2 regions of the Vibrio ostreae genome follow, and region 1 is predicted to be linked to the other one. Evidence: predicted binding sites of a transcription regulator. Region 1 holds the regulator's gene; the other holds the start of a gene.
The links. Region 1 encodes PurR, which represses purine synthesis genes. Its sites were predicted from a motif close to TNANGNAAACGTTTNCNTNA; they were not measured.

Region 2: KNV97_RS12175 (phosphoribosylaminoimidazolesuccinocarboxamide synthase) is a predicted target of PurR. The motif match lies at 1,712-1,731, and genes of this name have one in related genera.

What each region holds. Positions count from the first base shown of each region.
Region 1 covers NZ_CP076643.1:740,128-743,310, forward strand. The annotation lists gene KNV97_RS09530 (TfoX/Sxy family DNA transformation protein) at 153-743, opposite strand; cyclic di-GMP riboswitch class I at 861-945, opposite strand; gene purR (HTH-type transcriptional repressor PurR) at 1,109-2,116, opposite strand; gene torD (molecular chaperone TorD) at 2,456-3,100, opposite strand.
Region 2 covers NZ_CP076643.1:1,333,552-1,336,734, forward strand. The annotation lists gene KNV97_RS12170 (ParB/Srx family N-terminal domain-containing protein) at 485-1,456, shown strand; gene KNV97_RS12175 (phosphoribosylaminoimidazolesuccinocarboxamide synthase) at 1,849-2,952, shown strand; gene KNV97_RS12180 (transporter) at 3,046-3,183, opposite strand, start outside.

The DNA.
Region 1 (3,183 bases):
GAAAGATAAATAGCGATGTTTTGCTAGATAATTAGTGAGACAGGTTTTATCGTGTTTTTCTTTCACCATAAACCAAATTTCACCCAACAACAAAAAAAGCACCCGCATTTGCGAGTGCTTTATTAAGTGAAGTTGCTCTGATTTTTAAGGGATTAAGACAAACGTTGTAACAACTCGTCGCGACGTGCCTGAGGGATTACTGACCAGTGCTTGCCCTCTATCGCGCCTTCCAGTGCCCACAGAAGTTCCAAACCGACATCTGAAGTATGTGACTGTCTAACTGCTTTGTAAGCTTCTACGGCGCCTTTTTCCTGCAAGTCTTCAACGCTTTGAATGCCGGCTTTTTTCAGCATTCGTTCTGTCGCTAATCGCAGGTTAGGTAAGTCTTTTAAACGATCTGGTTTTGCCTGGGCTTGTGTTTCCCGTTCTGCTTTTGCAACGGCAAGTGCAGCTTTAGCATCTTCCAGAATACGTCCGGTGTCTGACCAACAGTCTTCCGGTAACGCAAAATATTTGGTTACGACCGGGAAACCCCGCTTCTTATAAACATAGGGTTCGAAACCTTGTTGCTTAAATTTTGCAGTTGAAGCGTCGTCGGCACGTATGTGTAATTTATCATTAACTACTAATGCGAACATGGTGTCATCGACAAAAATGCCGAATCCGCCGAACATTGAACGAGATTTAACGCGTCCTAATTGTTCGAATAGCCGCATTGAATCTTTAAGTATTGGTTTATCCATGCTTTAAGTCTCGGTGTATTAATTAATACGCCACCAAAATCAGGTCCGAGAGAGTAGCAAAAGAATGCAGTATGTGTGTCAGTAGGGAGTCAACTTCGTAATTAATGCATTTTTGCCATCGGTAACCCCGCTACCTACCAGAAACTGGTTCAGGCCGGAGGCTTTGCGTCCCACCTTTTCAGATGGTTTGCCCTGTGCGTGACATCTCCTTTTTATCAAAGGATGATTAAATCATTGAATGAGTATCACATTTACAGTCTGCAAATGTGATACTCATTCTAAAGTTTATATTTAACGGGTGCAACAAAATTAACACAACTAACGCGTGCTCATATGGGATGCGATGCGTATTTTCGATAAAACCCTTATTTTGTCAAGTGTTTTACCGTATCACGTACTACTATTTCCGGATGCATCTCGAATACACGGCGCTCGTGTTCTTTATCCTTGATGCGCTCCAGCAGGATCTCAAATGCGTTTTTACCCACGCGACGTTTTGGCTGGTGGATAGTCGTCAGCGGTGGTGAGAAATATTCGGCTAATTCGATGTTGTCGTAACCAATCACAGACATATCATCCGGTACACGTACACCGCGTTGTTGCAGACGGCTGATCAGACCCAAAGCCATGGTGTCATTGAAACAGAACACGGCAGTTGGACGCTTATCCATGGCAATCAACTTGTCTGCCGCCAGTACAGCGGTATCACATTCGAAGTTACCTTCCAGGATCCAGTCTTCACATACCGGCAGATTGGCTTCAGCCATCGCACGACGGAAGCCCGCAATACGTTCCTGACAAGCCGCTTTGACAAAATGGCCGCTCAGACAGGCTATATCCTGATGTCCATGGTCAATCAGATATTTTGTCGCGAGGTAACCCCCTTCTTCTGAGTTGTCCATGATTTTATCGGCCTGAGAAGTTTCCGGGCCCCAGTCCATGATCACTTTCGGAATGTCTTTATGTGCTTCAAGCATTTCCAGCAGTTCTTCGGTCAGATCCGAACACATCACCAGCATGCCATCAACACGCTTTTCTGCCAGCATGCGGATGTAGTCACGTTGCTTTTCATAGATGCCGCCGGTGTTACATAAAATCAGCGTGTAACCCTGCCGGTAGCAGTAACTTTCTACGCCATCGATCACTTCTGAGAAAAACAGGTTGGTTGACTGGGTTACCAGCATACCGATCGTACGGGTGGTGTTGCATTTTAAGCTGCGAGCTACGGCACTTGGTGCATAATTCAGCTCTTTTACCGCTTCCATCACTTTTTCTTGTGTAGCTTCTGCAACGAAACGGGTTTTGTTAATTACGTGAGATACGGTTGTTGTTGAAACGCCGGCCAGGCGAGCAACGTCTTTAATCGTAGCCATAGGTTTGTCCTGTCGATGACTGCCGATGCAACAATATTGTGTCATGAACGGTATACGTCATGATGGATGTTGCCCGTTGAGCAGTATATCCCGCCGTTCGGGGGAAGCCATGCTCAGGTTCAGCAGCGGTTAGGCTTTTACACAAAGTGAAGCCTATAAGTAGTAAAAACACAAAAACCGCCCTTAAACAGCGGTTTGCATCTTAACGTTGTATTTTATCGTTTGCGGCCAAGATTCTAGACTGCAACGCTCTAAGTCGCAACGAAATTCATCGGATGAGTCTAAATTATCATCACTAAATCGGACCGGTTAGGTCACCTAAAGCGCTATAAAAGCCTGTTACTCGTTGGTGAGATAGGCTAAGTCGAGTTTTAATAACGCAACCAGCAGGTCAGTGACGGCCGCGTAAAATCCGAAGGTGTCATGCTCACGGCACCGCTGGGCAAATTGTGGCACCCAATTGATTAAACTGTTCTCGATAAAAATGGCCTGTTCAGCGAATGCCTGCTCCATATGGACCGGTTTCTCCAGCTCATTGCTGCGCATGATCATATGACCGAGAAAGTCGAGTTCCACCGCGATGTGATCGGCAGGTTGCGTCGGTGAGGGATTAGCAATGCCGGCGGCTTTCATCAGCTGCGCCATTTCTGACGCAGCTGTGTCATGGCCGGGAGTGGATGTGTTGTTGTAATGAGAAGCGCAGGGGATAGGCGCTTGAGGTTGGATCCCCTGAAACAAACGGCAAAAATCGGCGGCGAGCTCAAATTGCGCGTCCTGTCTTTCCAGTAATCGGTTAAGGGCGTTGATGATGTTGCGGACGGCGGGCTTGAGTTCGTCATTTTCACCTAATCCGGAAAGGAAACCACGAATCTGCGGAGAATGATATTGGGCCAGCTCTTTGGCGCTCAGTTCCTGGTTGAATAAACTGGATAACCACCAATAGAGTTCGGCGCGTTGATCATTGAAAGCTTTCAGTTCTTGCATGTCTTGCATGGTCAGACTCCGGCTGCGTGTACTTGTAGTAAGTCTAATCAATAATCATCAATAGTAATAATGCGTTAAGTGAA
Region 2 (3,183 bases), 590 kb from region 1:
AATACTAAATAGTGTCCATAAGACGGGACAAAGGACAAACACGCAAGCATTGAATCAAGATAACGAATGAGGCGGAAGAAAAAGTATAAAGAGGAGGGAAACTGGCTTAAGAAGCACGTATTTTAAGACAATTCTATTTAACAAGATAAATAGATCACAAATTTAAAAGTTTATTAACTGAGCCATTTAAAACAGATCAGAGGGAAATAGCGGTTATCAACCTGAGCCAGCCCCAGATCGCGGGCAAACTGCTCCGCCCCATCACCGCGCCTTTAACCGCGTTAAACCAGATGCAATCTTCTAACCGGTTAACCGCCGCCTGAACGACATCAAGCGCATCCTTACATCAAAGAGTTTTTTGATACCGCAAAATTGATTTCGCACCTTGATACACTCTCAGCACTCAATGAAATAATCCCGACACTTTACTGCAATAGACTCTCATTAATTTATTCGTTTACTTTCCAGAAAAACCGAGAACCCTATGAATCACAAAGTCATTGTTACCGCCCTTGGTGCCTTGAGCCTGTTCATCCTGCCGGCACACGCCAGCAATGTAAGCGAAGGCAATGTAAGCGAAGGCGATGTCATCAGCGTCACTTTACACCAATTGAAACCCACGCAACCTTCCGTCGGGTACGATCAAATCATGTATAAACTTGGCCGCTACCAGTTTGACCGGGAGAAAATGTTTGATGAGATCTGTGAAGCCAATGGTCAGAAAGGGGTAAAAAGCATTCAAGACAATGCCCAACCGAATGTACCTGCCACGTTCAAGTGCGAGTCAGAAGTCGGAACCCGTAAAAAAGACATGAAGACCATAGTGATTGCCCCAAATGGCGAATACTTTTTAACGGACGGCCACCACACCTTCAACGTCTTTTACCAGATGCCTCAGGGCGGCCCTGATTTCAATATCCATGTCACGGTAGATAAAGATTACCGTGATTTAAAAAACATGGATGAGTTCTGGAAGGCGATGGTAAAGGATGGCAACACCTGGCTATTTGACCAAAACGATCAGGCCATCACTTATCAGCAGCTCCCTACATCCCTTGGACTGAGTAACTTTGCCAATGATCCGTATCGTTCACTGATGTACTTTACCCGGGATATCAGCTGGGATAAGCCACCGCAACCTGTGCCATTTTTGGAGTTTTACTGGTCTAAACAACTACGCAAAGAGGTCAATACCGCCGCCTTCGATTTAAACTCAACGGACGGTTACGCCAAAGCAGTCACCCGTGTGAGCGAACAGATACTGACGATGAAAAGCAGCAATGTGGGTGGATCTAACCGCAGCGTGAAAGAGATGGGACAGTTTGACCAGTTCAGCCAAAAAGGCTTCGATAAACTGTTCAAAAAAGGCGGCAAAATCGACTACATGCTGCGCTATAAAAACGCTTTAGGCTCAAATACCCACAGCAAAGAGTTAGCGGAAACCGCGGCCCATTAGGCTGTAAACGGGCCTGGCTTATAGGCTTGGTTCACTCCCCCCTCAATACCAACCTATGTCTTGGTATTGAGGGGGAACAGCAGAAAAGGCGCACGATGGCAGGTGTTGTGGGTGAACGCTGGGTTAAAGCAGCACATACCATTCAGCTGAGCTGAGATAAATGGTAAAACCGGAGCGGCGATGCGATACAAATTCAATCTCCCCGCTCGGCTGAACCCAGAATCACCGCATAATATAAACACTATCCTCGGCAAATCAGGCAAACGTTTGCTTTTTCTCTGGCGACAGAAAATAGTTCTGGTATGATGCGCTCAGTATTCGATATCTCATCCCGTTTTTACGCTACGGATATCTTCTCTCAACGACGTTTGAAACAAGATAGGAATGTCTAAATGAGCCTTGCTGACCAAGTTCTTGCCGTCAATGACGACCTCCCGATCCGCACCAACCAGCCGGTACACAGTGGTAAAGTCCGCTCTGTTTACTGGTTAACCGAACAAGACAGCCGTCGCCTGATCAAAGAGAAAGGCTACAACGTGGCTGAAGATGCGCCGCTGGCGATCATGGTCATCAGTGATCGTATCTCAGCGTTTGACTGTATCTGGCATGCCGAAGGTGGTGTGCAGGGCGTTCCGGGCAAAGGCGCGGCGCTGAACGCAATCTCTAATCACTGGTTTAAACTGTTTAAAGACAACGGCCTGGCTGACAGCCACATTCTTGATATTCCTCATCCGTTTGTCTGGATCGTACAAAAAGCCAAACCTATCAAGATTGAAGCGATTTGCCGTCAGTACATCACAGGTTCCATGTGGCGTGCTTATTCCAAGGGCGAACGTGAGTTCTGTGGTATTGAACTGCCGGAAGGTCTGGAAAAAGATAAAGCACTGCCAGAACTGCTGATGACTCCGTCGACCAAAGGCATTCTGAAAGGCATTCCGGGCGTGCCGGAAGCGGACGATGTCAACATCACCCGTAAGAACATTGAAGACAACTTTGCGGCATTCAACTTCAGCAAAGCGTCAGACATCGCGCTGTACGAAAAACTGCTGAAAGAAGGTTTCGGCGTGATCAGCAATGCGCTGCAGGCGATCGACCAGATTTTTGTCGATACCAAATTTGAATTTGGTTACGTCAACGATGCCAACGGCGTTGAAAAACTGATCTACATGGACGAAGTGGGCACGCCTGATTCATCACGTATCTGGGATGCGAAAGAGTATCAGGCCGGTAACATCGTCGAAAACTCGAAAGAAGGTTTCCGTCAGTTCCTGCTCAACTATTTCCCGGATCCGGATATCCTGCTGAACAAAGAGCGTATGCCGGAGCGAGAAGCACTGGCGCGTGATAACGCTCTGCCGCTGGAAGCACTGATGGATATCTCACGCACCTACCTTGGTATTGCCGAGAAGATTGTCGGTCATAAGATTGAGCTGAGCAGCAATCCGAAACAGGAAATCATCGACGTACTGAACAAAGAGTACGGCCTTATCGACTGAGTGCTGAGCAGCGTCAGGTGAAAGATAAAAAACGGGGCCGATCATCGGCCCCGTTTTGTTTTACCCGTTGGCACTGAAAGCCTTCATCGTCACTTAAAGCGTAATAATGAACTCTTCCGGTGCGGTGGCTTTGATTTCAGCCTCGCCGCGCGCCTGGATGGCATTAATCTGCTCCGGTTCGAGCGAATAAGGCATCACTAATTTCAGTTCCTGAATCCCTTCCAGCTTGGC